2 regions of the Ferrovibrio sp. GW821-FHT12F09 genome follow, and region 2 is predicted to be linked to the other one. Evidence: predicted binding sites of a transcription regulator. Region 2 holds the regulator's gene; the other holds the start of a gene.
What was found. Region 2 encodes HrcA, which represses chaperone genes, less so after heat shock. Its sites were predicted from a motif close to GTTAGCACTCNCCNNNGGNGAGTGCTAAC; they were not measured.
Positions count from the first base shown of each region.

Region 1: the regulator HrcA is predicted to act here: its motif matches at 8,797-8,825, upstream of AC1ROB_RS04150 (co-chaperone GroES).

Region 1 is NZ_JBXAPZ010000001.1:787,498-802,343, reverse strand. Features, by position in the region: gene AC1ROB_RS04190 (MipA/OmpV family protein) at 1-672, opposite strand, end outside; gene AC1ROB_RS04185 (response regulator) at 840-1,583, shown strand; gene AC1ROB_RS04180 (ATP-binding protein) at 1,580-3,001, shown strand; gene AC1ROB_RS04175 (sensor histidine kinase) at 3,020-4,327, opposite strand; gene AC1ROB_RS04170 (PstS family phosphate ABC transporter substrate-binding protein) at 4,334-5,152, opposite strand; gene AC1ROB_RS04165 (peroxiredoxin) at 5,416-6,075, opposite strand; gene AC1ROB_RS04160 (DUF2177 family protein) at 6,184-6,591, opposite strand; gene groL (chaperonin GroEL) at 6,702-8,360, opposite strand; gene AC1ROB_RS04150 (co-chaperone GroES) at 8,399-8,716, opposite strand; partial or broken gene AC1ROB_RS04145 (NADPH-dependent F420 reductase) at 8,938-9,570, opposite strand; gene AC1ROB_RS04140 (3-oxoacyl-ACP reductase family protein) at 9,585-10,346, opposite strand; gene AC1ROB_RS04135 (LysR family transcriptional regulator) at 10,465-11,388, shown strand; gene AC1ROB_RS04130 (glutathione S-transferase family protein) at 11,459-12,127, shown strand; gene AC1ROB_RS04125 (PaaI family thioesterase) at 12,138-12,527, shown strand; gene AC1ROB_RS04120 (alanine racemase) at 12,544-13,683, shown strand; gene AC1ROB_RS04115 (sensor histidine kinase) at 13,748-14,846, shown strand, end outside.
Region 2 is NZ_JBXAPZ010000001.1:1,594,943-1,609,788, forward strand. Features, by position in the region: gene rarD (EamA family transporter RarD) at 1-570, shown strand, start outside; gene pncA (bifunctional nicotinamidase/pyrazinamidase) at 678-1,400, shown strand; gene AC1ROB_RS07925 (alpha-ketoglutarate-dependent dioxygenase AlkB family protein) at 1,439-2,071, shown strand; gene AC1ROB_RS07930 (sensor histidine kinase) at 2,031-3,251, opposite strand; gene grpE (nucleotide exchange factor GrpE) at 3,402-4,019, opposite strand; gene hrcA (heat-inducible transcriptional repressor HrcA) at 4,116-5,150, opposite strand; gene AC1ROB_RS07945 (ABC transporter permease) at 5,210-6,097, opposite strand; gene AC1ROB_RS07950 (ABC transporter permease) at 6,094-7,113, opposite strand; gene AC1ROB_RS07955 (ABC transporter ATP-binding protein) at 7,132-8,217, opposite strand; gene AC1ROB_RS07960 (extracellular solute-binding protein) at 8,277-9,455, opposite strand; gene AC1ROB_RS07965 (TspO/MBR family protein) at 9,617-10,120, opposite strand; gene AC1ROB_RS07970 (transporter substrate-binding domain-containing protein) at 10,117-10,935, opposite strand; tRNA gene AC1ROB_RS07975 (tRNA-Gly) at 11,067-11,141, opposite strand; tRNA gene AC1ROB_RS07980 (tRNA-Glu) at 11,457-11,532, shown strand; gene AC1ROB_RS07985 (hypothetical protein) at 11,687-12,217, opposite strand; gene AC1ROB_RS07990 (hypothetical protein) at 12,289-12,489, opposite strand; gene AC1ROB_RS07995 (hypothetical protein) at 12,729-13,130, shown strand; gene AC1ROB_RS08000 (Lrp/AsnC family transcriptional regulator) at 13,160-13,657, opposite strand; gene AC1ROB_RS08005 (hypothetical protein) at 14,209-14,846, shown strand, end outside.

The sequences.
Region 1 (14,846 bases), 810 kb from region 2:
CAGATCGAGCGTCAGGCCAGCATCCTTGAAGCCGCCCTCGGGCTGGTAGCGCCGCATGCCGCTGCGCGCGGATTGCGCCGCCGTGACGCCGAAGAAGGTTTCGGTATAGCTCTCGTCGGCCCAGGTGGCGAAAAGCTCGCTGCGCAGGCGCAGCTTCGGGCTGAAGCTGTAGGCATAGCCGCCACTCAACTTCGCCGTCAGGCCATCATGGGCGCCGCTGACATCCTGAAACGCCGTGAGTCCGGCCGACCACGGCCCCATGCGATAGCTGATAAAGGCGCCCACTTCGGCGCCGGCATCGATATCGCCCATGCCGCGCAGGTCGTCGCTGTCGTCTTCATCGCGGCCCATCTGGTAGCGCAGCAGCGGACCGACCTGCAGCTTGTCGCTGTCGCGCGGGCCCTGCCAGGTGAAGACGTTGGCACCCAGCATCGGGCCGCGCAGGAACACCAGGTCCCTGTAATTGATCATGAGCAGCGGCACCGGTGCGACTTCATACTCGTCGCTGCCTTCGTATTCGGGCTGATACTGCGCACCAGCACCAAGGCGGATATCCCAGTCCTTCTTGACCGGCGGGGCCGGCTGCTGCTGGGCCGACTGCTGCTGGGCCGTGGCCAGGAATGGCAGCAGGAGAATGGCTGCGGCGGCAGCCAGGAAGGCGGTGTTTTTCATCGGGAGAGCGCTCTTTTTTTTGACGGGTCCGGGGGTGGTATGGCCGGCACCCTACCCGGCGGGCCGCCGGGGCCGGTGTCAGCCCCGTATCGTTATGTTTCAGAATGTTGCTGGCCCGGTGCCCGGCCGATTCGACCTGATATAGTGGCCGCCTGCCGGAGAGACGCGTGACCACGAGCCCCACCACCCACGTTCTGATTGTCGATGACGACCATCGCATTCGCGCCATGCTGGCGCGCTTCCTGACCGATCACGGGCTGAAGGTGAGCCAGGCCCGCGACGGCCGCGAGATGTTTGCGCTCTGCGAGGCGGCGCGCATCGACGTGATCGTGCTCGACATCATGATGCCGGGCGAGGACGGCCTGTCGCTGTGCCGCCGCATGCGCGCCCAGAGCACGGTGCCGATCATCCTGCTGACCGCGATGACCGGCGACACCGACCGCATCATCGGCCTGGAGATTGGCGCCGACGATTATGTGGTGAAGCCGTTCAATCCGCGCGAGCTGCTGGCGCGCATCCGCGCGGTGACGCGGCGCCTGAGCGCCGCCAGCATCAATGCCGAAACCCGCCCGGTGGCGATGGCCTATGAATTCGGCGGCTGGCAGCTCAATGCCAGCCGCCGCACCCTGATGTCGCCGGCCGGCGCCCTGACCGACCTGACCAGCGGCGAGTTCGACCTGCTGCTGGCTTTCCTGGAGCATCCGCAGCGCGTGCTGACCCGCGACCAGCTGCTGGACCTGGCGCATGGCCGCATGAGCCAGTCCTATGACCGCAGCATCGATGTGCAGATCAGCCGGCTGCGCCGCAAGATCGAGGCCGATCCGCAGGACCCGGCCTTCATCAAGACCATCCGCAACGAAGGCTATTTCTTCACGGCGGTGGTGACCATGATTCGGGATGCGGCGGCGTGAGAATTCCGCTCTGGTCAAAGCTGCGGCTGGCGCCGCGCATCATCATCGTTATCCTGCTCAGCCTGCTGGCGGTGAAGGCGGTCGACAAGCTGATGCCGCTGGTGATCCGTCCGCCGGAGATCATGTTCTTCGACCGCGACTGGATGCTCGCCACCCTGCAGGAGTCGCGCGACCGCATCCGTGCGGCCAGCAGTGAGGCGCGGCCGGCCGTGCTGCAGGACCTGCCGGCACGGCAGTGGCTGGACATGACGCTGCTGGCGGCGCGGCCGGACTTCCGGCACATCTCGCGCGCCGGGGCGTTCGCCGAGATGCGGCTGCTGATCGCCGAACGGCTTAATATTGCGCCGCAGGACGTGTTGCTGATGGCGGATGAACTGGACGATCCGGAGTATTCCTCGCGTCCGCTGGTCATCATCCTGCCGCCGCTGCCCGTCACCATGCGCGACGTACTCGACGTGCGGCGCGAGAACATGCTGAGCAGCGACCTGCGCATCGCCTTCCGCATCGGACCACAGGAGGACTGGCTGCTGGTGATGCCGAAAAGCGACGGCCAGGAAACCGTGCGCATGATCCGCAACGTACTGCTGCCGATCTTCGCGGTGATGATGATCGGGCTGATGTCGGTCTGGGTGGCACGCGGCGTGGTGCGGCCGCTGGACGACCTGGCGGCGGCGGCCGAGAAACTCGGCCGGGACCGCGAGATTCGGCTGGTCAAGGAGTTCAACGCACCCGAGCTGCGCGCCATCGGCGGATCGTTCAATGCCATGCAGCTGCGGCTGAAGCGCTTCGTCGACGACCGGCTTCAGATGATCGCCGCAATCAGCCACGACCTGCGCACGCCGCTGACCCGGCTGCGGCTGTTCGCCGAATACCTGCCCGACCAGGACCAGCGCCGTCAGGTGCTGTCCGACATCAACGATATGGAAGCGATGGTGAGCGCCACGCTGACCTTTGCCAGCAACACGCTGAAGGACGAGGCGAAGAGCGCCATCGATCTGGCCGCCATGCTGATCAGCCTGTGCGACACGGCCTCCGATGCCGGCTGCGCCGTGAGCTACGACGGCCCCGATCATGCCGGCCTGACCGGCCAGCCGATCGCCATGCGCCGTGCCTTTGCCAACCTGATCGACAACGGCTGCAAGTTCGGCAGCATCGTGCAGGTGCGACTGCGCGAGACGACCGATGGCGTCACCGTCACCGTTGCCGATGACGGGCCGGGCATTCCGGCCGACCAGCGCGAGGCCGCCTTCCGGCCGTTCACCCGGCTGGAAAGCTCGCGCAACCGCGAGACCGGCGGCACCGGGCTGGGACTGACCATCGCGCAGGATGTGATCCAGGCCCATCGCGGCCACATCGAACTGGGCGATGCCGAAGCCGGTGGCCTGCTGGTGACAGTGGTGCTGCCGCACCACGCGTAAAAAATAGCGACGCGGCGCTCAGGCCGCCTGCTCTTCCGTCCGCTGCAGGCCCACCGGCAGCAGCACTTCCACAGTAGTGCCCTTGCCGGGCTCGCTGGTGATCTGCAGGCTGCCGCCCTGGATCTCGGCGAACTTGCGCGAGATCGGCAGGCCGAGGCCGGTGCCTTCAAAGCGTTTCGACAGCGCATTGCTGATCTGGCGGAAGGGCTGGAAGGCCAACTGGATTTCGGCGGGCGTCATGCCGATACCAGTATCGGATACCGCAATGCGCAGCTGGCCGGCCATATCGCGGCGGGCGCTGAGCGTCACAGTCCCGCCCTGCGCCGTGAACTTCACGGCATTCGACAGCAGGTTAAGCACGATCTGCTTGGTCTTGGTCGCATCGAGCGTGCCCATGCGGCCGCCTGCCATGTCGAAATCCGACATGAGCATGACGCCGGTTTTCTCGGCGCGACAGATGGTCAGACGCAGGCTATCGCTCAGAATATCCTGCAGGTCGCAGTATTCGGCATAGAGATTCTGCTGGCCGGCCTCGATCTTGGCGAGATCCAGGATATCGCTGATGACGCCCAGAAGATGCTGGCCGCTGCTGCTGATGTCTTCCGCGTAAGCCTTGTAGCGTTCGCTGAGCGGCCCCATCAGCTGCGTTCGCATGATGTCGGAAAAGCCGATGATGGCATTCAGCGGCGTGCGCAGCTCATGACTCATATTGGCCAGGAATTCCGATTTGCTGTGGCTGGCGCTTTCAGCTTTGCGCCGTTCGTCTTCGGCCACGCGCAGGGCGTCCTGGGTCAGATGATACTGTTCCTTCAGGTCTTCCGCGGCCTTGCGCAGCGCGCTGGTCGCCATATGCACGCAGGCATAGGCCGAAACACCCAGCATGCCGCCCAGCAGGGAGAGGATCAGAACGCGTTCGAGCAGGGGGCGCAGGCTTTGCGCCACCACCACACTGCCCACCACCCGCGGCCCGGCGATGATCGGCGCGGAAACATCAAGGATCGGCCAGGGCGGCAGCTCGCCGATGGCAACGACCTCGGCCCCGAGATCGTCGTAGACATACTGGCGGGTGTCGCCATCGGGAGCAGCGAAGAGTTCGACGATCTCACCGACGCGATGATTGCTGTAGCGCCAGGTATCACCCTGGACATAGGCATAGAGCGCGACCTGGCGGGCCGAGAAGCGCGCCGACAGCGCCTGGATGGCGATCTGATCGAAATAGGCAATCGTGCCATAACCGGCGGGCACCGCGATGGCGACCAGCACGCCGACCCAGATGGCGATGCGGCGCAGGATGCGCCGGATGCGGTCTGTTCCGGTTTCAGCCATACGACATCACGGCGATGGTTCGGCGCCATTGGCACGTACGACGGCCTGGCCGGCCGGCGTCGCGATATAGTTGGCCATGATGAGCGTTGCCGGCGTGGCGGTCTGCAGCACCAGCAGGCAGACCGACAGCGGCAGGGGATAGGAGCGGTCTGCAATCGACTGCGGCGCCGGCAGAACGCCATCGAGCGCCACCGGCGTCAGGTTCAGCTTTTCGGCGCGGACCTGGAGCAGCGTGGTGATGGCCAGCGAGCCGGCCGTCTTCTGGGCAAATTCGGCATTCTCCTGATCGGTCGCGCCGACCGGAATGCCGCTGCGCCGGAAGGCGGCGGCAAAGGCCGGTTCCAGCGCGGGGATGGCCTTCACCAGATAGGGATTCTCCGAACCGGTGCGCGAGCGCAGGATCACCTTCAGTGGCTGGCCATCGGGCCAGCGTGGATCGGCGGCGCTGTAAATCGCGGGCAGTTCATCGCGGGTCAGACTGAAGGTTCCGCTGCGCGAAGTGGCGAAAATCAGCGCCGTGGTCATGCAGGCGGCGGTGCGGATGCCGGCGGCGTTTTCGTCCGGCGTCGCCTGGCGGGTCGCAATCGCAACCTCGATGGCGCCGGCAGCCAGCGCCTTCAGGCCGCCCGTAGTGCCGAGACTGGGAAGCACCTCGGCCTGGATGGCGGGATACGCGCGCTCGACCTGTTCGCCGACAACGCGCATCAGCGCCAGACCCATGCCGGTGCCGCCGATGCGGATTGTGTCGGTGGCACGCGCCGGGGCTGCCGCCAGAAGAGCGGACATCAGCAGCAGGAAAAGACGAAAGGACGGGGCGCTAAGCATCGGAATGTTGCTCGCTGTAATCGGCTGCCGTGTTAGTAGCAGTGAAAACCGCGCGTTTCCGCTTACTTTTCAATAACAACCCCCGCGATCATCGCCGGGCGCGGCAAATCGCGGAAATCAAGCGCCCCATACCATCGCATCTGGAGGGTTTTTGCCCGGCCTGCCTGTATCGGCGGACAGGTCCGGCACGCTCCGAGGATCGGCGCGCCAAAGGATTGCAGGCGACGCCGCAGCGCACGGCGTCGCCTGGATACGAGCGGGTCTTACTTGGGCTGAGGGACGATACGCAGGTAAGGCTTCGGCGCCTTCCAGCCGTCGGGGTATTTCGCCTTGGCGTCGTCGTCGCTGACCGAGCCGGCGATGATGACATCCTCACCCGGCTTCCAGTCGGCCGGCGTCGCCACCTTGTGCTTCGCCGTGAGCTGCATGCTGTCGATCATGCGCAGGATCTCGTCGAAGTTGCGGCCCGTGGTCATCGGGTAATGCAGCTGCGCCTTGATGGTCTTGTCGGGCCCGACGATATAGACCGTGCGCACGGTGGCATTGTCGGCCGCCGTGCGGCCCTTCGCGCTGTCGCCGGATTCTTCGGGCAGCATGTTGTAGAGCTTGGCCACCTTCAGGTCGTGATCGGCGATCAGCGGATAATCCGGCAGGAAGCCAGTGACATCCTTGATGTCGCCGACCCAGCGCTTGTGATCGTCGACCGGATCGATGCTGAGGCCGGCCACCTTCACATTGCGCTTGTCGAATTCGGGTTTCAGTTTGGCCACGGCGCCGAGCTCGGTGGTGCAGACCGGGGTGAAGTCCTTCGGGTGGCTGAACAGGATGCCCCAGCCGTCGCCGATGAAGTCATGGAATTTCAGCTTGCCGACGGTGCTGTCAGCCTCGAAATCGGGTGCCTTGCTGCCGATGCGCAGACTCATGGGGATTCCCTCCGGGTTTCTGGAAAGGACCTAAGCTAGGGCAGAGACCCGCCGCTGAAAACCGAAGAATTTTTGTCAGTCCGGCGGAGGATTTTATGCGCGCATCGTTTATGCGAATTTTCGCTCCAGCCAGAGCGCGAAACCGACCGCCAGCGCGCTCATCACCGCGCCCCACGCCATATCGACCACGGTGACGCTGAGCGGCCAGCCGCGCGTGGTGGCCTGGTTGGTCAGGTCATAGGCGCCATAGGCGACGAGGCCGAAAAAGGCGCCGTAGAGCATGGCCTGCGGCAGCGGGTCGCCATCCTGCAGCGCCGGCCGCAGCACGAAGACCAGCAGGCCCAGGCCATAAAGCACATAGAAAGCGATGGCGGCCCACCAGACCGGCGTGTCGTTCAGCAGGCTGCCGAGCCGGGGCCGGTAGAACAGCTTCGTCGCCAGACCGAGCCAGAACGCATCCAGCACGGCCATGGCGGCCCACATCCCGGCGGCGGCGATGACCAGCGATTTCGACATGGGCGGACTCCTCAGGCTGCGCTGCCCATGATGTAGACCGAATGGCCAATAGAAAAGGCCCGGTGTTTCCACCGGGCCTTTCCCAACTCTGCGAGCAGAGAGCGTCGGACTTAGAAGTCCATGCCGCCCATGCCGCCCATGCCACCCATGCCGCCGCCGCCCGGCATGCCGCCGCCGGCCGACTTCGGCTCCGGCTTGTCGGCAACCATGGCCTCGGTGGTGATCAGCAGGCCGGCCACCGAAGCAGCACCCTGCAGCGCGACGCGCACGACCTTCGTCGGGTCGATGACGCCGGCCTTCACCAGGTCGGTATACTCTTCGGTCTGGGCGTTGAAGCCCCAGCTGGTGTCCTTGGACTCCAGCAGCTTGCCGGCGACCACGGCACCGTCAACGCCGGCATTCTCGGCGATCTGACGGACCGGAGCCTGCAGGGCGCGGCGGATGATTTCCACGCCATGCTTCTGGTCGGCATTGTCGACCTTGACCTTGTCGATGGCGCGGACCGAGTACAGCAGCGCAGTGCCGCCGCCCGGAACGATGCCTTCTTCAACCGCGGCGCGGGTCGCATGCAGCGCGTCGTCAACGCGATCCTTGCGCTCCTTCACCTCGATCTCGGTGGCGCCGCCGACCTTGATGACGGCCACGCCGCCAGCCAGCTTGGCCAGACGCTCCTGCAGCTTCTCACGGTCGTAGTCCGAGGTGGTTTCCTCGATCTGCGCCTTGATCTGGCCAACGCGGGCGTCGATGTCCTTCTTCTTGCCGGCGCCGCCGACAACGGTGGTGTTTTCCTTGTCGATGGTCACCTTCTTGGCGGTACCGAGCATGGCGAGCGTGACGCTCTCCAGCTTGATGCCGAGATCTTCCGAGATCAGCTGACCGCCGGTCAGGATCGCGAGATCTTCCAGCATCGCCTTGCGGCGATCGCCGAAGCCCGGCGCCTTGACGGCCGAGACCTTCAGGCCACCGCGCAGCTTGTTCACCACCAGAGTCGCCAGGGCTTCGCCCTCGACGTCTTCGGCAATGATCAGCAGCGGACGGCCGGTCTGCACGACGGCTTCGAGAACCGGCAGCATCGCCTGCAGGCCCGACAGCTTCTTCTCATGCAGGAGGATGAAGGGGTTCTCCATCTCGCAGAGCATCTTCTCGGCATTGGTGATGAAGTACGGCGACAGGTAGCCGCGATCGAACTGCATGCCCTCGACGACGTCCAGCTCGGTCTCCAGGCTCTTCGCCTCTTCAACCGTGATGACGCCCTCGTTGCCGACCTTTTCCATGGCCTTGGCAATCATGTTGCCGATTTCATGGTCGCCGTTGGCCGAGATGGTGCCGACCTGGGCGATTTCCTTGGCACCCGAGATCTTCTTCGAGCGGGTCTTGAGGTCTTCGACGATCTTCTCGACGGCGAGGTCGATGCCGCGCTTCAGATCCATCGGGTTCATGCCGGCGGCAACGGCCTTGGAGCCTTCGCGCACGATGGCCTGGGCCAGCACGGTGGCGGTGGTGGTGCCGTCGCCGGCCTGGTCATTCGCCTTCGAGGCCACTTCGCGCACCATCTGGGCGCCCATGTTCTCGAACTTGTCAGCCAGCTCGATTTCCTTCGCAACCGTCACACCGTCCTTGGTGATGCGCGGCGCGCCGAACGACTTGTCGAGCACGACGTTGCGGCCCTTCGGGCCCAGCGTCACCTTGACGGCATCGGCGAGGATGTCGACGCCACGCAGCATCTTGCCACGGGCATCGGCGCCAAAACGAACGTCTTTAGCAGCCATGAGACTATCTCCTTAAATCTTTTGAATGGGGGCGCTGATTAAGCGGCCTTGGACTTCTTGGCGGGGGTGCCTTCGATGATGCCCATGATGTCGGATTCCTTCATGATCAGGAGATCCGTGCCATCGAGCTTCACCTCGGTGCCCGACCACTTGCCGAACAGCACGCGGTCGCCGACCTTGACGTCGAGCGGCTGGACCTTGCCAGCCTCATCGCGGGCGCCGGCGCCGACGGCGATGATCTCGCCCTGCATCGGCTTTTCCTTGGCGCTGTCCGGAATGATGATGCCGCCAGCCGAACGCTCTTCCTCGGCCACGCGCTTTACCACCACGCGGTCATGCAGCGGACGAAACTTCATGCGATCCTCCATATGTATCTGTCGCATCGAAAAATTCGGAAACCCAGAAATTCGCCGTTTTCAGGCAAAATCTCAAAGTTGTTAGCACTCCCCTCGGGAGAGCGCCAGACACTTAAGCAGGGCATCGCCCCCCGTCAAGGAGGCATGCCCGATTTTCGCCATAAATTTTCATGACAGCCGGATCCCCGCGCCGGGCGAAGCGCCCGGCGCGGGAGCAAAGGCTACGACGCCTTCAGCAGGTTGAGCGCGGGCAGCGGGCCGCCGGGGAACTGCATCAGCGCGGCGCCCTGGGCCAGGGGACCGAGATCGACGGGCGCGAAGCCGAGCCGCTCGGCCAGCGCCGATACTTCGGTCCGCGCCGCCGCATCGTCACCCGAGAGAAAGACCACGCGGTTGCCGCTGCTCTCCCGCGGGTCGCGCGCCAGCAGCGCCGCCGGCAGGGTGTTAAAGGCCTTCACCAGACTCGCGCCCGGCAGCAGACCGGCCAGCACGGCGCTGGAGGTGCGGCCATCCAGGTCGGCGAGCTGGAAGCCAGGCTGCACCACCGGATTGTTGCTGTCGATCACGATGCGGCCATTCCAGTCCGGCAGGCCGGCCAGCGCGGCCGGCAGCTGCGCCCAGTTCACCGAGATGAAGACGATCGCGGCGGAAGCCGCCTGCTGCACGGTGCCGGCGCGAACCGTGGGGCCGAGCGCGGCCACGGTGTCGCGCAAGGAGTCCGGCCCGCGGCTGTTGCTGAGGATGGCGTCGATCTTCGCCGCCGCCAGTCGCGTGGCGAAAGCCTGTCCGATGGCCCCGGCGCCGATGATGCCGATGGTGCTGTTGCTGATGCTCTTGGTCATGACACGATCTCCATTCCGTTCAGGATTTACGCGGCGAAACCGCCATCGATGCGCAGATTGGCGCCGGTGATGTAGCTGGCGTCCGGGCCGGCGAGATAGGCCACGAAGCCGGCAATCTCATCGGGTGCCGCGTAGCGCTGCAGCGCCGTAAGGCCGCGCACGGTCTCGGCAAACGGGCCCGAGGCCGGATTCATGTCGGTATCGGTGGGGCCCGGCAGCACGTTGTTCACCGTGATGCCGCGCGGACCGAGATCGCGCGCCATCGCCTGGGTCATGCCGGCCACCGCGCCCTTGGTCAGCGCATAGACCGAGATGCCGGCATAGGGGACATATTCACTGTGGATGCTGCCGATGTTGATGATGCGGCCACCCTGCTGCATGTGGCGCGAGGCTTCCTGCGCGGCGACGAAGGCACCCTTGATATTGACCGCGACCAGGCGGTCGAAATCGGCGAGCGGGATTTCGCCAGTGACGCCCTGCGCCGCCGTGCCGGCATTGTTGACCAGGATGTCGAGCCGGCCGAAGACGGCGACGGTTTCATCGACCGCCGCCTTCACCGCAGCGGCATCGCCGGCATCGGCCCGGATGGCGCGGGCCTTGCCGCCGACCGCGGCGATCATCTGCACGACCTCTTCGGCCTTCTGCGGCGAGGCGCTGTAGGTGACTGCGACCGCCGCACCTTCGGCGGCGAGACGCCTGGCGATGGCGGCGCCGATGCTGCGCGAGCCGCCGGTGACCAGGGCGACCTTGCCGGTCAGGGTTTGGGGGGAGGAAGGCTGGGTGGACATGATGAATGCTCCGTAGGGTGGATGGTGGTGACGGAGCAGAGGGTAGGCGCGTAATTCCCTTTGAATTAGCCGGTAATTATGTAAATTACTTTCAAGTATTCCTTGAAAGTGTGTTGCCATGGAAACCTTGGCCAATCTGGAATCCTTTGTGCGTAGCGCGGAACTCGGCAGTTTTTCTGCCGCCGCGCGTCGCCTGGGCCTGACGCCGGCGGCCGTCAGCCGCAATGTCGGCACCCTGGAAGCCAATCTGGGTGTGCGGCTGTTCCAGCGCAGCACGCGCCGGCTGACCCTGACCGAGTCCGGCGAGCGCTTTCTGCAATCGGTGAGTGGCGGACTGGACAGCATCCAGGCGGCGATTGCCGGAGTCAGCGCCGAAACGGCGCAGCCGGCCGGCCTGCTGAAGGTGAGTCTGGCGCCAGGCTTCGGCGCCGATTACATCCTGCCGCTGCTGCCCGGCTTCCGCGCGCGCTATCCGCTGGTGACGCCGGAGTGGCAGTTCGAGAACCGCGCGGTGGATCTGATCGCGGAAGGCTACGATGCGGCCATCGGTGGCGGCTTCGCGCTGACGCCGGGCATCGTGGCGCGCGAACTGGCGCGCGCGCATATCGTCGCCGTCGCCGCGCCGGCCTATCTCGCCGGCCGCAGTCTGCCGCAGACGCCGGCCGATCTTGCCGCCTGCGACGGCATCGCCATGCGCTCGGTGCAGACCGGCCGATTGCGCAGCTGGGTGATGCGGGACAGCAAAGGCCGCGAAGCCGAGCCGCAGATGAACACCGCCGTCATCCTGAGCGATCCATCCTCCATGTGCCGCGCCGCCCTGCTGGGCCTGGGCGTGGCGATGCTGGCCATTCCGGATGTGCTGCCGCATCTGGAACGCGGCACGCTGGTGCGTCTGCTGCCCGACTGGCATGCCGATGTGGGTCCGATATCGCTCTACTATGCCAGCAAGACGCTGCTGCCGGCCAAGACCCGCGCCTTTGTCGATTTCGTGATCGAGCAGTTCCGCCGCCAGGACCTGGCTCAAAGATTCTCTGCCCGCTGACGCGCGCGGGCGGTTCTCCGCATGCCGACACGCATGCTAGGCTGCCCGCCTCTCATCACAGGGGCCCGGCATGATCACCGTCCATCACCTGAACAACTCCCGTTCGCAGCGCGTGCTCTGGCTGCTGGAGGAACTGGGCCTGCCCTACCAGGTGGTGCGCTACGAGCGCGGCGCCGACATGCGCGCGCCGGCGGCGCTGCGGCAGATCCATCCGCTCGGCAAGTCGCCGGTGATTTCCGATGGCGATATCACCATCGCCGAGACCGGCGCCATCGTCGAATACCTGATCGAGACCTACAGTCAGGGTAGACTGATCCCGGCGCCGGCCACGGCGGAGAAGCGCCGCTATACCTACTGGCTGCATTATGCCGAAGGTTCGGCCATGCCGCTGCTGCTGCTCAAGCTGATCTTTCTGCGCCTACCGAAAAACGTGCCGGGCCTGATCCGGCCGATCATCAAGATGGTGGCGGGCAAGGCGCAGGCGACGCTGATCGACCCGCAGCTCGCCCAGCATATGCGCTACTGGTGCGACGAATTGACGAAGAACGGCGGCTGGTTCGCCGGGCCGGACTTCAGCGCCGCCGATATAATGATGAGCTTCCCGCTGGAGGCGACCGCCTCCCGCGTCGGCCTCGATGACACTTACGTGCCGATCCGCGACTTCCTCAACCGCATCCACGCGCGGCCAGCCTATCAGGCTGCGCTGAAAACCGGCGGTCCCTACGAACTGTTGAAATAAGGCTTTTGCGATGTCGGACCTGACCAAGCTGCCTTTTGCCGACCTGATCGGCCTGCGCATCATCAGCGTGGCGCCCGACAAGGTGCTGGCCGAACTGCCGGTGACGCCGGACCTGTGCACACGGCCCGCCGTGCTGCATGGCGGCGCGGTGATGGCCTTTGCCGACACGCTGGGCGCGGTGGCCACGGTGGCCAATCTCACGGACGGCTTCAGCACCACCACCATCGAAAGCAAGACCAACTTCTTTGCAGCGATTCCCGCCGGCGATACGGCGAAAGCCGAATGCACGCCGCTGCATCGCGGCAAGACCACCATGGTGTGGCAGACGCGGATCACGCGCGGCGACGGCAAGCTGGCCGCCGTGGTGACGCAGACGCAACTGGTGCTGAGCCCCCGATAAACAGAGTCCGGCCGACATGACCATGACCCTCGACGACCTGCCCACTCCCGCCCTGCTGCTCGACCGCACGCGGCTGATGCGCAATGTGGCGCGCATGCGCGAACGCGCCGCCCATCTGAAGGTGACCCTGCGACCGCATCTGAAGACGGCGAAATCGGTGCGCGTGGCGCTGATGTGCCACAATGGCGATCCCGGCCCGATCACCGTGTCGACTCTGGCCGAGGCGGCTTACTTCGCCAAAGCCGGTTTCCGCGACATCACCTATGCCGTGCCCATCGCGCCGCAGAAACTGGAGCAGGTGGCCGCCATCATGAAGGATGGCACCGACCTGAAGATCATCACCGACCATATCGCCGTGGCCGAGGCCATCGCCGCCAAGGGCGTCGCGCTGGGCGTCAGCTTCCGCGTGCTGATCAAGATCGACTGCGGCCTTGGCCGTGCAGGCATTGCACCCAACGCGCCCGAACTGCTGCCGCTGGGCCAGGCACTGTCGCAGCCGGGCGCGAATCTCGCCGGCGTGCTGACCCATGCGGGCCATTCCTACGGCGCGAAAAGCATCGCGCAGATCGAGGAGATCGCCGAGTCCGAACGCACGGCCGTAATCCTGGCCGCCACACGCCTGCGCGAGGCCGGACTGTCCTGTGCGATTGTTTCGGTCGGCTCCACGCCGACGGCGCTGTTTGCCAAACATCTGGACGGCATCACCGAGATGCGGCCGGGCAATTTCGTCTTCTTCGACCTGTTCCAGGCCGCTCTGGGCAGTTGCAGGATGGAAGACATCGCGGTCAGCGTGCTGGCCTCGGTGGTGAGCCATCACCACAGCCGCAACCATCTGCTGATCGATGCCGGCGGCCTGGCGCTGTCGAAGGACACCGGCGCCAATATGCACAGTCCCGGCACCGGCTATGGCCGCGTCTGCCGGCCGGCCGGGGCCCTGCCGCTGGATGGCCTCAACATCCATGACGTGCACCAGGAGCATGGTCTGCTCGGCGGGCCGCAGATGCCGCCGGTGGATTTCGCCGCCTTTCCGCCCGGCACGAGGCTGCGCGTGTTGCCCAATCACGTCTGCATGACCGGCGCGATGTATGATCGCTATTATGTGACCGATGGCGGCAGCGAAATCGTCGCCGAATGGGACCGTGTGAACGGCTGGTAAGTTAAAGCGGTTGCATGAACCCTGTCTTTCCGGTTGAGTATCTTCCGGGGGAAACGCTCTAGGCATGTCCGGGATCATCGACACTGCATCCACCGAACCCGCTGCCGCTCCGGCAGATCGCAAGCCCGACTCCCGCATCACCTTCCATCAGGTCGTGCCGATCAACGGCGTGGTCACCCTAGTCAATGTCAGCGCCGTCGCCCTGCTGCTGTCGAACCAGATTCCGCTTCCCTGGCTGGCCGCCTGGTGGCTGCTGCATGGCGTGACCATGATCGCCATGCTGGTGCGCTGGCGACTGGGCCATGGCATGCGGCGCCAGGGCAGCGAGAAACGTTCGGCGCGGCTGCGGCAGTTCGATCTGGCGAGCGCGGCCGTCTCGGGCGCGGCCTGGGGCGTGTCGTCGCTGTTCCTGCCGCATCTGACTTCGGAATATCAGCTGCTGCTGGTGATGGTGGCGGCCGGCATGATCGCCGGCTCGGCCGCCACGCTGGCGGTGGTGCCGCAGGCGGCGCTGGCTTTCATGCTGCTGATCGCCGTGCCCTTCATTACGCATTTCCTGCTCACCGGCACCGGGGTCGGCGCCGCCATGGCGGTGGTCTCATCGCTGTATACCGCCGCGATGATCCTGACCAACCGCATCGTCAACGGCGTGATCCGGCGCAATCGCCGTCTCTATGAAGAGAACAGCGCGTTGGACGCCCGCATCCGCGCCGTTCGCGCCGAACTGCTGGACATCGCCGAAAGCACCGAGGCCTTCGCGCTGATCGACAGCACCGGCCGGCTGCAGCTGTGGAACCGGCGCCTGCCAGCGGTGCTGGGCCTGCAGGAGGCGCAGCTGCAGCGCGGCCGCGACCTGGACGGCCTGCTGCGCGATGCCGGACTGGCCGAGGCGTTGCTGACCAGCGAGATCGCCGGCGGCACCCTGCAGCTGCCGAATGGCCGCTGGGTGCAGATCGGCCATCGCGCCACGCCCCAGGGCGACCGCGCGCTGATCGTGATCGACGTGACCGAGCAGCAGCAGGCCGCCAGCCAGCTGCAGCAGCAGAATGCCCGTCTGGAAGAGCTGTTCCGCGAGGTGAGCCTGGCGCGCGATGCGGCGCTGCGCGGCAGCCAGGCAAAATCGATCTTCCTGGCCAACATGAGCCACGAGCTGCGCACGCCGC
Region 2 (14,846 bases):
ATCAATCCGCTGTTCGCCGTGCTGCTCGGCCGCGTGGTGCTGAAGGAGCGCATGGACCGCGTGCAGTGGGGCGCCTTCGGCCTGGCCGGCCTGGGCGTCGCCGTGCTGCTGGTCGGCACCGCCGACTCGGCCATCTACCTGTCGCTGATGATCGCCGCCACCTGGGGGTTCTACGGCCTGCTGCGCAAGCGCTTCCCCGTCGACAGCCTGATCGGCCTGACCGTCGAGACCATGGTGCTGCTGCCCGTGGCGCTGGGCTACCTGTTCTGGCTCGGCGCGGCAGGGACCGGCACGTTTGGCGTTGCCGATGGCTGGACGCATGTCCTGCTGCTGCTGGCCGGTCCGGTGACGGCGGCGCCGCTGGTGCTGTTCGCGGCCGGCTGGCGGCGGCTCAGCGTCGCCACCATGAGCCTGCTGCAGTATCTGTCGCCGAGTCTGCAGTTCCTGCTGGCGGTGCTGCTGTGGGGCGAGGCCTTCACCATGGTGCATGCCGTCGCCTTTGCCTGCATCTGGGGCGCGCTGTTCGTTTACAGCGGGCATTCCTGGCGGATGGCGCGCAAAAACGGCTGACGCCGCGGGCAGTCCGCCGAAAAACCGGGCAGCGAAAAAAGCATTGGACGTCTACATACAAACGGCGTTTGCTAGGCCCAGCCAAGCAACAAACGCGGGGGTGCGTCATGGTCAATCGGCGTCAGATGATGATGGGTCTGGGTGGAGCGGCGCTCTCGGCCGGGCTGCTGGGATCGAGCGGCATAGCCTTTGCGGCCGGCAAGGTTTCGGCCGGCGGCAAGAGCGTGCTGATCGTGGTCGATGTGCAGAACTGCTTCGTGCCGGGCGGCAGCCTGGCGGTGAAGGAGGGCGATGTGATCGTGCCGCTGATCAACAAGATCGCCAAGGGCTTCCAGAATGTGGTGCTGACCCAGGACTGGCATACCGCCGACCATGTGTCGTTTGCCTCGCAGCATGCGGGCAAGAAGCCCTTTGAAGCCGTGAAGCTGCCCTATGGCAGCCAGGTGCTGTGGCCCGACCATTGCGTGCAGGGCACCGAAGGCGCCTCGCTGGTGAAGGATCTCGCCATCCCGCATGCGCAGCTGGTGATCCGCAAGGGCTACCACAAGGATGTCGACAGCTACTCGGCCTTCATGGAGGCCGATGGCAAGACCACGACGGGGCTGGGCGGCTATCTCAAGCAGCGCGGCATCAAGCGCGTCTTCGTGGTCGGCCTCGCCACCGATTTCTGCGTCGCCTGGACGGCCATGGATGCGCGCAAGCAGGGCTTCGAGACCTATGTGATCGAGGATGCCTGCCGTGGCATCGACGCGCAGGGCTCGCTGGCGAAATCCTGGACCGCCATGAAGACTGCCGGCGTCAAGCGCATCCAGTCGGCCGACCTGGCCTGAGGCTAGACAGCGGGCAGGCGTGCGCCAGATTCAGGGGCATGCCCGCCCGCGAGTCGCTTGATGGTTTCCGCCTGTTTCCCGGTCTGCTCGACCGGACGCGCCAGCGTGCTCTGACCGAGGCCGTGCTCGGGCTGCTGCAGGCCGCGCCGCCCTATCACGCCACGATGCCGAAAACCGGCAAGGCGATGAGCGTGGCGATGAGCAATGCCGGCAGCCTGGGCTGGTATTCTGACAAGGATGCCGGCTACCGCTATATTCCGCAGCATCCGCAGACCGGCCAGGCCTGGCCGGCGATCCCGGACGAGATTCTCTCGATCTGGTGGGCGGTGGCCGATTACGACCATGCACCGGAATGCTGCCTGATCAACCGCTATGACGGGCAGGCGAAGATGGGCCTGCACCAGGATCGCGACGAGGCGGCGATGACGGCGCCCGTGGTGTCGATCTCGCTGGGCGACGATGCGCTGTTCCGCCTCGGCGGTACGGCGCGGAAAGATCCGACGCGATCCTTCAAGCTGGCATCGGGCGATGTGCTGGTGCTGGGCGGCGCCGCGCGGCTGGCCTATCACGGTATCGACCGGGTGATGCCGGGTACCAGCCGCCTGCTGCCCGGCGGCGGCCGCATCAATCTCACCTTGCGGCGGGTGACCCGCCCGTCAGCGCCGCCATGACGCCGCCGGCCTGCGCTTCGCCGGGCGGCGGCGGGAACAGGGCGCGGATGGTGGTGCCTTCACCCGGCACGGAGTGAATCTCGAAGCGCCCGCCATGCATCTCGATCAGGGATTTCACCAGCGGCACGCCGAGGCCGGTGCCTTCGTATTGCCGGGTCAGGTCGTTTTCCACCTGGCCGAAGGGCGCCAGCACGGTGGGGATATGCTCGGGCGCGATGCCGATGCCGGTATCGCTGACCCAGATATGGAAGCCGCCGGTGTCGGCCGGCTTCGCGCCGACCTCGATACGGCCGCCGCTTGGGGTGAATTTCACCGCATTGGAAATCAGGTTGAGCAGGATCTGCCGCAGCGCCTGGCGGTCGACGAAGCCCTCGAACAACCGGGCATCGACGGCCATGGAGATGAACACGCCGCGGCCTTCGGCGCGTTCGCGGAAGGTGCGGATGCAGGCTTCCATGATTTCCACCGGATCGGTCATTTCCGGCTGGATACGCCAGCTGCCGCTTTCGATCTTCGACATGTCGAGGATGTTGTTGATCAGGCCCAGCAGATGCTGGCCGCTGGACAGGATGTCGTTGACGTATTCGCCATAGCGGGTGTTGCCCAGCGGGCCGAAGATTTCCTTATGGATGATCTCGGCGAAACCGATGATGGCATTCAGCGGCGTGCGCAATTCGTGGCTCATATTGGCCAGGAAACGCGTCTTGCTCAGTGACGCTTCCTCGGCCTGCTGGCGGGCGCGGTCGAGCGCGCGGTTGCGGCGCTCGCTGCGCGCCATGCCGAGCTGCAGCAGCGACAGCGCCGTACCGACGCCGTAATAGCGGTTGCTGCGGGTGACGATGAAGCCGCGCAAAAGCGCGCTCTGATGCTCGTCGGCGATCAGGCTCTCCAGCTTGTCGACGCTGATGCTGGCATCCACGATCAGCGGATTGCGGTCCATCAGGTCGGCCACCGGCTTCTTGGCATAGAGCGCGCGGCCGTAATCGCGGGAGAGCTGCGTGATCAGATCGTAGCGGTTGATGAGGCCGACGGGCCGCGTGCCGTCCACCACCGCCAGCGCGCCGAGATCAGGATCGCCCTGGAAGCGGCGGTCGACATCCTCGCAGCGCATGGTGGCCGACACAGGCGGCAAGGGCACGGCAACCGTGCCGATCGTCTCAAGCGCCTCGGATGTGAACATATCCACTGCCGTCCCCCGGTTTCACCGGGCGACTATCGGTCAGGCAGATTGCGTTTTTTTGACAATCGCGGATGTTTGCCGCGATTTGTCGAGTGGTGTGACGACAGACGCAATCGTTAGCAGCGGGTGCGGGAAAAGCCGGCGAAAGAACTACGCCTGCGTGTTGACCGTCTGGCCGGCCTGGGCATCGGGCTGCGGCCCGCCCTTGGAGACGCCGACCATGGCGGCGCGCAGCAGGCGACCCTGCTGCACGTAACCTGCGGCGATCACCTGCAGCACTGTGCCGCTGGCCACGCTCGGGTCTTCGATCTCGAACATCGCCTGATGCAGGTTGGGGTCGAAGCGCTGGCCCTTGGGATCGATGCGGGCGATGCCATGGCGCTCGAACACGTTCAGCAGCTCGCGCTCGGTCGCCTCGATGCCGGCCACCAGGTTGCGCACCGGCTCGCTGGCCTCGGCTTCGGCTTTCGGCACATTCTCCAGGGCGCGGCGCAGGTTGTCGGCCACGCTCAGGATATCCTTGGCGAATTTGGCCGAGGCGAACTTGATCGCGTCTTCCTTCTCACGGTCCAGGCGCTTGCGCAGGTTTTCCGTATCGGCGGCCTGGCGCAGCAGGCGGTCCTTCAGCTCGGCGGCCTCGGCCTGCACCCTGGCGAACTGGTCGTCGGGCGCGGCAGCGGAATCGGCAGCGGTATTCTGCGGCGCGGCACCGGACTGGGTGCCGGTGTGCAGCGTGGGTTCGATACGGTCGTTGTCGTTCTGGCTCATCTTGGCGTCTCGTTAGAGGCCCCTGCATATGCGAAGGCCCGGATATACGGATGATTGGGCCGGTTTAAAAGGGGTGGGCGTATAATCCGCCGTTTTTTAACCGAGAAGCCGCCCGACCACCTGGGCGGTGAAGTCCACCATGGGCACCACGCGGGCATAATTCATCCGGGTCGGCCCGATCACGCCGATGGCGCCGACGATGCGCTGCTGCTGGTTCTGCAGCGGCGCCACGATCAGCGAACAGCCGGCGCGGCGGAACAGGGTGTTTTCCGAGCCGATGAAGATGCGCACGCCCTCGCCGCCCTGGGTGAGTTCGATCAGCCGCAGCATCTCCTCAGTATTCTCCAGCTCTTCCATCAGATTGCGGATGCGCTCGAGATCGGCGATGGCCGCCACGTCGTCCAGCAGGTTGGCGCTGCCGCGCACGATCAGGGTGCCGCGCTCGGGCTCGCCGCCCCAGACCGCCAGGCCGGCTTCCACCACGCGGGCCGAGAGCTGATCCAGTTCGGCGCGGCGCTGCTCCAGTTCGTTCAGGATCTCGCTGCGCCCGGTGCCGATGGTGCGGCCTTTCAGGCGCTGCGACAGGAACTGCCCCGCTTCGGCCAGCGCTTCGGGCGTGAAGCCGCTCGGGATATCCAGCATGCGGTTCTCGACCTGGCCGTTGTCGGAGACCATCACCACCAGCGCCTTGCCCGGACCCAGCGGCACGAATTCCACATGGCGCAGCGGCGTGTCCACCTTGGGCGCCACCACCAGGCCGGCATGGCCCGACAGGCCCGACAGCACGCCGGTGGCCTCGGACAGCACTTCCTGGAAGCCGCGGTTCGAGGCGGCGACGCGGCCCTCGATGGAGCTGCGCTCGTCCTGTGTCAGGTCGCCCATCTGCAGCAGGCCGTCGACGAACAGCCGCAGGCCGCTTTCGGTCGGCAGGCGGCCGGCCGAAGTATGCGGCGCGTAGAGCAGCCCGGCCTCTTCCAGATCGGCCATGGTGTTGCGGATGCTGGCCGGCGACAGCCGGTGTTCGAGCTTTTTCGACAGGAAGCGCGAGCCGACCGGCTCTCCGGTCGTCATATAGGTCTCGACCACAAGCCGCAGGATGTCGCGGCTGCGCTGGCTCATTTCCTGGATCATGGGACCAGACTTAAGAACCTGCCGGGGCGGCGTCAATGCCGGGCGGGCGGTGTTGCCGGTCAGTTCGCCGCGGAAGCCCGGTTTCCGGTCAGACTGCGGTCATCTTCCTGCTGGGCGAGCCGCAGGCGGGCGGCCTTGGCGGCCTCTTCCCGGCGTTTCACCAGCTCGTAGGCGATGGCGCCCAGCAGGGTAACGGCGATGATCAGCACCGCCAGCGCGCTGATCGCAGGGGTGGTGCCCTGGCGCACCCGGCCGGCCAGCACGGTGGTCAGCGTCTTGTCGGCCAGGATCGAGAAGGTGGTGGTGTTGTAGTTCTCGAAGGACGACAGGAAGGCCAGCGCCGCCGCCGACAGGATCGCCGGCCGCATGAAGGGCAGCAGGATATGCAGGAACACCTGCGGATGGCTGGCGCCGAGATCCAGCGCTGCTTCCTCCTGGGCGCGGTCGAAGCGCTGCAGCCGCGCCAGGAAGATCAGCATGGTATAGGCCGAGATGAAGCTCGCCTGCGCCACCACGGTCATCAGCGTGCCGTCATAGAGGAAGCGCGTGCCGGTGGCGCCGGTCATCTCGCGCCAGAAGATCACGGTGGAAATGCCGATGATGACGCCCGGCGTCAGCACCGGCGACACCACGATCAGGTAATAGAACGAGCGCGCGCGGGCATAGACCTGGGTCATCAGGATGGCGCCGGCCAGTCCCACAGGTACGGAAACCAGCACCACCAGAAAACCGATCCACAGCGAGTTGCGCAGCCCGTACATGATGTCGGCGTCGTTCAGCAGGCCGCCGAACCATTTCAGGGTGAAGCTCTCGAAGGGATAGATCTGCGGATAGGACGAGCTGTTGAAGGCGGTGACACCCATCACCGCCAGCGGACCGAACAGATAAAGGAAGAACAGGCCGATGTAGAGCCAAGTGGAGAGCTTGATAATGCCGCGGCTGCTCATCGCGCGATCTCGCCCAGGCCGACCTTGAAGACGCGCAGCACCAGCAGCACGAAGACCACGCAGGCCAGCAGCAGGATGAAGGCATAGGCGGCGCCCTGCTGCCAGTTGAAGGCCTGGTAGAAGCGGTCGTAGACGATCGGCGTGAACCACAGGGTGCGCGGACCGCCAAGGACCAGCGGGGCGGCCAGCGCGCCGGCATTCAGCATGAAGACCAGCGTGGCGCCCGATGCGATGCCCGGCTTGGCATGGGGCATCACCACCGACCAGTGGATATACCACCAGGGCGCGCCGAGATCGCGGGCGGCCTCGATCTGGTTCTTGTCCAGGCTCTCGATGGCGTTGTAGAGCGAGAACATCATCATCAGCAGATAGGCATAGGCGAGGCCGGCATAGAGCCCGACATCCAACCCCAGGAAATCGATCGGCTGGTCGATGATCCCGGTCTTCAGCAGCAGCATGTTGATGGCGCCCTGGCTGCCCAGCAGCACGCGGAAGGCAAAGGCGCGCAGCACTTCATTCACCCAGTAGGGCGTGATCAGCAGCAGCATGAACAGCCGCACCCGCGCCTTCGGGCTGACCTGCGCCATGTAAAAGGCGAGGGGATAGCAGATGATGAAGTTGAGGATGGTGACCGCGGTGCTGGCGCCGATGGTGAGGAAAAATGCCTTGATATGCGTGGTGTTCCAGTTCGCCGTCGAGGTGGTCGAGCCGTAGAGGAAGTAGCGGTAATTCTCCAGCGTGTAGACATCCTTCGGCCCGCCGGTCTGCGCCGGCGGCAGCTTGGGGCGCAGGGAGAGATCGATCATGTAGAGCTGCGGCAGCACGATCATGATCACGGTCCACAGGCCGACGGCGAGCACCAGATAGCTGGAAATGGCGATGCCGTTGCGGCGCCAGAAGGACACCGGCGCCAGCGCGCCGAGCCGCCGGCGTTCCAGGATCGACAGCAGCACGAAGCCGGCCGTGACCACCAGCGGCAGGGCCAGGATCAGGCTGTGGCCGACACTGCTATGCATGCGGGGAACTGTGCATGGTCAGGCGGCCCCGAAGCCTTCGCGCGGCAGCACCAGCGCATCCTCCGGCCGGTAGCCGATGGCGGCCTCGGTGCCGATGGCCGGCACCGCATTGGCATCGGCGCGCGCCAAGGTCATCACGACTTTTGCCGTCTCGCCGGCGGCCAGCGTCGCATGGGTGAGGTTGCCCTCATAGGCGATATCGGCGATGCGGCCGGGAATCCACTGATGGTCGGCCGGCGGATTGGGCCGCAGCACCTCCGGCCGCACGAACAGCACGGCCTCGGACCCGTTGACCAGGCCGCGCGCATTGCGGCCGCGCAACGGACCCAGCGGCGTTTCCACCGTGGCGATGCCGGACTCTTGCGCGACCACCTTGCCGATGAAAGCGTTGTTCTCGCCGACGAAGCTGGCCACGAAAGCCGTGCGCGGGCTTTCATAGACGGCGCGGCCGTCGCCGACCTGCTGGATCACGCCGCGATCCATCACGGCGATGCGATCCGACATGGTCAGCGCCTCGCCCTGGTCATGGGTGATGTAGATGAAGGTGATGCCGACGCGGCGCTGGATGGCGCGCAGCTCGTTGCGCATATGCTGGCGCAGCTTGAGGTCGAGCGCCGAGAGCGGCTCGTCCAGCAGCAGCACCTTGGGTTCGACCGCCAGCGCCCGGGCAATCGCCACGCGCTGCCGCTGGCCGCCCGACAGTTCATCCACGCGCTTCCTGCCCTGGTCGGGCAGGGCGATCAGGTCGAGCAGCGCGTCGACCTTCTTGGTGCGTTCGCGCTTCGACAGCCCGCGCACGCGCAGGCCATAGGCGATGTTGTCGGCCACGCTCATCATCGGGAACAGCGCCAGGTTCTGGAAGATCAGCGCGGTCGGGCGTTTGTTGGGCCCGATGCCCTGCATGTCGCGGCCATCCAGCAGCACCCGGCCCTGGCTCGGATCGACGAAGCCCGAGATGGTGCGCAACAGCGTGGTCTTGCCGCAGCCCGACGGGCCGAGGAAGGAAAAGAATTCGCCCGGCGCGATCTCCAGCGACGCGTCATCGACGGCGGTGAAGTCGCCGAAACGGACGCTGACATGGTCCAGGGTTATGGCTGCGGTCATGCGGGACGGATCACAAATCGGAAAAAAGCGGCGCCGGCCCTGCGGCCGGCGCCATGGACTTAAGCCGCCTTGAACTTCTCGGCATACTGCGTGCGCAGCTCGGCGAACCACGAGGGCTCCGGCGGGCGATGCCACAGCTTGGTGGTGGCGTCGTCGGGGAAGGCTTCCGTGAAGTTCTTCTTCGCCACATCCGACAGCAGGGCATCGGCGCCCTTGGCCACCGGGTTGTAGCCCGAGCCGTCCGCCACCTTGGCCGAGACCTCGGCCGAATGCAGGTAGTTGATCCACTCATAGGCCTGGGCGATGTTTTTTGCGCCCGTCGGCATGGCCCAGCCGTCGAGCCAGGCAATCGCGCCTTCCTGCGGCGCCATGTAGGAGACCGGCTTGCCCTGTTTCTTCAGCGACAGCGCCGGGCCGTCCCAGGTCTGGCCGATGACGACGCCGTTTTCCATGAAGCCCGACTTGGTGTTGTCGGCCGAATCCCAGAACTGCTTGATCCACGGCTTCTTGCTGATGGCGAAGACCAGGATCTGGTCGTAAATCTTCTTCATGCTCGCCTCGTCCTTGAAGGCGTCCATCATGCGGTTGGAGGGCAGCTTGCCGGTGCGGTCCCACCACAGGCCGATGCTGAGCAGCAGCGAATGCGGCCGGCCCTGCACCTTGCCCTTGTATTCGTCGTCCCACAGCGTGCCGTAGGACAGCGTCTTGTAATCCAGCTTGGCCAGGTCGGTGCGCCACGAGATCGCCTCGCTGCCCCAGCAATGCGGCACGTGATAGAGCTTGCTGTCCCAGGTCCAGACGCTGGTCGAGCCTTCCAGCATCGCCGGCAGCAGGCCGTCGAGTTTCAGCTTGTTGGTGTCGAAGGGCTGCAGCAGGCCAAGGTCCTTGAACTGCGGCGAGCGGTCGCGCGTCGGCTGGCACAGATCGAAGCCCATGCCGGCGGTGGCCTGCAGCTTGTTGATCTGCTCTTCGTTCTGTGAGAAGGGCGTCTTGTTGATCTTGATGCCGGTCTTCTTCTCGAAATCCGGGATCACAGGATCGGGCAGCTCGTCATCCCAGTGCAGCAGGCTCAGGCTGCCGGACGACGACAGCGCATCCTGCACGAACCACGGGCCCATGGCGGCGATGCCGCCGGCGGCAACCGTGGCTTTCAAAAGGGTGCGGCGGGTGAAACGGCTGGCGGCGCGGACGGTCTTTTCGGCCGGGGTCGCGGAAACAGGCGGACGCTTGATGCTCACGGCGAGATCCTCCTCTGTCAGTCACTGACGGGAAGGATCAGCAGGATTCGTGCCATGGCGGCGAAGGCGTGGACTCGTGAACAGACCGGCAAAAGCCGGGGCCGCTGCATCCATCGCGGGCAGGACGGGTACGGACTGCCCTGAATCGGTGCAGCGCCGCTTTAACGATTAAGCCACCAGATCCCGGCATTCAGGTAGACCGCGAAGCTGACCCAGGCCAGATAGGGCAGCAGCCACCATGCCGCCCGCGGCTCATGCGAGCGGAAGGCCTGGATCGTGGCGGCAATCGCCAGCCACAGCAGGCCGATCTCGATCAGCGCCAGGCCCGGCTTCTGCAGCCCGAAGAACAGCGCCGACCAGCCGAGGTTCAGGCCAAGCTGCAGCCCGAACAGCGTGAAGGCGCCGCGGGCGCGCGGCCAGCCGGCCTGGCGCCAGAGCTGCCAGGCGGCCACCGCCATCATGGCGAACAGCAGGGTCCACACGATGGGGAAGGCGATGTCGGGCGGATTGAGCGGCGGCTTGATCAGGCCGGGATACCAGCTTTTCACCGATCCCGAGGTGATCGCGCCGCCGGCAGCCGACACCGCGAAGCAGACGGCCAGGCTCAGCAGCAGCACGCCCAGGCTGCGCGGCGACAGCACCGCAGGCACGTGATAGCGCGTCACGGCTTCATCCCGGCCGGCGCCACCACCGATGCGGTCAGTCCCATGGCATCCAGCGAGCGGCGCACATGGCCCCGGGCTTTTTCTTCCTCGATCACGGCATTGACGAAAGCCAGCGCCGCCGGCCGGCCGCGCGGCACGGCGACGGCGGTCAGCGTGTTGAGGAAACCCTCCTCCAGCACGCGCGAGCGCGGCAGCTTCGGCACCAGGCCAACCAGGGATTCGCGCGACAGCCCGATGGCTTCGGCGCCGCCGGCCTGCACCAGCGCCACGGCATCATCCACGCCGCGCACGCTCACCACTTTCGCCTGCTTGAAATGCGCCATCGCCGCCCGCGCCGTCGCCGTGCCTTCCACGCCGGCGATGCGGATCTCCGGCCGGTCGATCTCGGCCAGTGTGCCGGCTTTGGCGCGCTCGACCACCAGCAGCGTGCTCTCCAGCAGGTGATAGCCGTTGCCGAACTCCACCAGCTTCGCCCGCGCCGCATCATGCGGCATGAAGGTGACATCCCAGGCATCCGTATCGGCCGCCGCCGTGATCTCGCCGGTGGAGGCATAAGCCACGAACTGCACCGGCCGCCCGGCCTTCGCCGCGATGGCCGTGCCGAGATCGACGGTGACGCCTTTGAACCGCTCGCCGTCCTTCACCACATAGAGCGCCGAGGGCGCCGGCGAATAGGCAATGGCGACGCGCACCGGACCTTTCGGGGCCAGTTCATTCAGCGGCGGCGGCGAAGACTGCGCCATGGCATTCGTCGCCAGAATCAGGATCGGGCTCAGCGCAGCCAGCATGGCCGCACGCATCAGCAAGGCGCGCATTCAGTCCTCCCGCCGGCCGGATGGCCGTTGGCGCAAGTGTAGCGGCAGGCGGGTGGCAACGCGGACACAAAAGCGTGGCCGGCGGCAGGGACGGGGCCGTTCTGGTGGTTGATCTGGTCTGGGAGAGAAATTGGAGCGGGCGAAGGGATTCGAACCCTCGACCCCAACCTTGGCAAGGTTGTGCTCTACCCCTGAGCTACGCCCGCTCGGCGCCGGTATATCCGGTATGGCCGGGAGACCCGGCGACGGCTTCGGGCAGGCCCTGAAACCGACCAACCGGCGGGGTGCCGGTTGCAGGCGCGCACTATACCCAGCCAAGAGTCCGATGCAAGCGTCTCGTTTAACAATTTCGCCATGGGTCCAAGGCCTTGGCGGGACTCCGGCGCGGCCCCCGGCCGGTGCAGCCAAACCGCTGGCAGACCGGGCATATTTGCCGGCTAAGCCGGAAAGCCCTTGCGCCCGCGATAGGCCTCCTGTATCTGGTGCGACCTCGCGCGGGCTTCGCCCGCTGCGACTTATGGGTCCCCATCGTCTAGAGGCCCAGGACGGCGCCCTCTCACGGCGCAAACCGGGGTTCGAATCCCCGTGGGGACGCCAAACTTTCTTTCGAATGCGTGTTGGCGTGTTTAGACGTTAAGTAATGCATTCGACTGAATTCAGATCGAAACATTTTCAAATATTAGCGAAGGCCCTCAACTGTAATGTCAGTTGAGGATGGCTTTCATTATCATTAGTTTGAGTCCAAACGGCCTTATTGATATGGCGGACGTGGAGGCATGGGATTCCACACTCCATGCTCTTGAATTAATTCAATCCACCCGGTGAGCGTCTCGTATAGCAGCGGTTGCATGTCGAGTAGGGCACCTTTATGTGACACGACAACACGCCCGGGCGTAGGCCATTTTGCATCGCCCCATTTCCCTTTGCCCCAAAGCGCACCATGGTGTTTACCTGGCTCTGGCGTCAAAGATGGTGTTGTTGGATCTTGATCACAGTGTTTTACACCATTCGCAATATCCAAGATCAACTGATAGTGGGGGATATGCGCAGATAAGTAGCTTTTGTATTTATGTTTGAATTCGTTTCCGTGCTGACCAATAAGCACACGAGACCAGTAGGTGCCGTCCTGCTTCTCCTTCTCGACCCTAAGCCAGTCAGATAAATGATTGCCTGCAATAATTGTATTGAGGGCTAGGCGCGGCTCCGCCGGGTTCTTGCAGAACTCGTTAAAGTTCCACTTCACATATTCGGTAAAGTACTCGGTAACATTCTCTAGAAACATTTCTTCGCCCCCTCATGATGAAGCTAGAAGAATTGAATGCTGTTTATAAAGGGCTCGCTTAAACGAGCATGCTACTTGTCTATGGTGGATTCCATTTTGAAGCCACTGGAGCCGTGGGTGAGTGTTTCATAAATCTGCAAGCCAGAAGCCGCTAGTAACTCACTCCAGACGTTATCCATATCATCATAGATCGCAAAAACTGTATCTTTGTTGCAGAGCATGACCCATTCGCTATTGAGGTCAATGGCTCGGTCAACTTCCTCCGGTTTCATCTACTTTAGTTCGTTGAATTTCTTCTCTACTGGCTTGCCCTGGGCTATGCCATTGCGAAACGTTCGTAGAGTGGAAATGGAGGAATAAGGATGCAATCGGAGTCTGTCCCTGATTGCTTCCAAAGTCTCACTTAATGTATCGATATACCGCTGAATTTTCCGACGTCGATTGATTTGATCTTGCGACAGAATGTTTGTCGCCGATACATTTAAGGCACGATCAAATGGCAGGGGGGGATATGCGTACGCTCTGCATACTGTCTGTCGCCATGCTGTTGGCAGCTTCAAACACCTATGCCTCTGACGTAATGTATTGCACCGCCACAGATGCAAATGGTTTCCATTTTAACGAAAAGACTAAGAAGTACGAGCGCACTGGTTTTTCTGCAAAGCGATACACGATCAAATTTGACGATAACAAAAAAACATTAGCCGTGAATATAAACAATAAAACAGAAGGGTATTCTTGCGGTGTAATTTTGGGTGGTGTTCTTCAATGCGTAGAAGAAGCTTACTTTATGGTTTTCTCGGCTGACCAGTCGCGCTATTCCCGTGCGCAAATGTACGGTAATTTCTCTCGACCTTCTGATGAAGCTGGAGATTCAATAGTTATTGAATACGGCACGTGTGCTAAGTTTTAAATGTTCGATCAAGCGTCGGATTTCACCCCTCACTCCGCCGCGTGTTCCTCCGCCGGCATGTCGACCGGCACGCCGGGTTCGCTTTTCGAGCAGCGGATGGTCAGCGCCGTCTTCACATGCGCCACATTGGTCAGCGCGGTGAGTTCCTTGGTCAGGAAGGTCTGGTAGGCGTCCCAGTCGCGCGCCACGATCTTCAAAATGAAGTCGTTCTCGCCGGCCAGCATGAAACACTCGCGCACCTGGGCCCAGCCGGCCACGGTCTGCTCGAAGGCCACCAGGTCATGCTCGGCCTGGCTGCTTAAGCCCACCATGGCAAACACCGTCACGCCATAGCCGAGCTGCTGCGGGTTGAGGTCGGCGTGATAGCCCTTGATATAGCCGGCCTCCTCCAGCGCACGCACCCGGCGCAGGCAGGGCGGGGCCGAGATGCCGACCCGCTGGGCCAGCTCCACATTGGTCATGCGGCCGTCCGCCTGCAGGTCAGTCAGAATCTTGCGGTCGATGAGGTCGAGCTTCACGCGTTGCATAAGTTTTCTCGTTCGGGAGGTTTGCGCAATAATATTATAAAAACTCGCAAGAATCCAAGGGGCAGGGTGGACATAAAATTACTCGAGTTGCGATTTGACTTTATTCCTGCATAATGTACGATGTATGTTCTTAATCTCGACTGCCCGGACCTCTCCGCTGGCAGGCGAATGGCTGTTGTTGGGCATCGTGAATCGCGTTTCGCAGGCTCCAGAGTGATGGCGCGCCGTATTTATGCCGGAAAACCGGTGTTTATGAGCAAAATGGGTGGGCTCAGGAAGGCGCAGGACGGTCCAGGATGGTCCGGTTTGGCAAAGTTTGGCTCAGGATGGCCAGGCATGGTCCGGTTAGGCTCAGGATGGCGCCAGTTGGCAGGTTTTGCGGCTGCCACGGGCTGCTGCCGGGCGCCACAGGTTGCGATAAGTCAATCGCCGGCCGCCTTGGCTCGCCCAAGCCGATTCCAACCGGCCGGCCCAGATGCTAAAGCAGGGTCCTTCACCGGCCGGAGCGGGGGCACCGGCATTTTGAGACGGCCTCGGGCCGCGCGGATCAGATGGCGCTGAAAATCGACACCTTCACCAATGCCGATGCCAGGAACGGCTGGCGGCCCGGCAACAATTTCGGCGGCCACAGCCTGTTCAAGGCGCTCGGCCATCCGAAGACCGCCGCGCTGGGCCGCCAGCTCGCCGCCGATCTCGCCGGCTTCCAGCGCCTCGCCGTCTACGACCCCGAGCCGCAGCCGGCCGCCGCCCATTTCGACACCTTCTTCCCGATCCCGCGCGCCAATCTCGCCGGCGTCTTCGTGCAGCGCGTGGAAGACTTAGGCCAGACCCGCCTCGGCCTGCCGACCCAGCCGATCACCGCGATCGCCGCGCTCAAACCCGATGCCCTGCTGATCACGGCCTTCGATGCCGAGATCCACAAGGCGCAGATCGCCCGCCTGCTGCCGCCGGGCTGCACGGTCTTCACCCTCGATGCCATGCGCCTGCCGAAAGAGTGGCTGTCCAGTCCGGGCCGCTATCTCGATCCGATCAACTTCGCCACCAACTTCGCTTTCCTGCGCGAGGATGCCGGCGAGGATGGCGATGCCCTGCATACGCAGGTAGTCACCGGCAATTACTGGAGCGGCTATGGCGCCGCCGATCCGGCGCTCTGGCTCTGCCTCTTCGGCCCCGATGGCGCCGTGCTGGC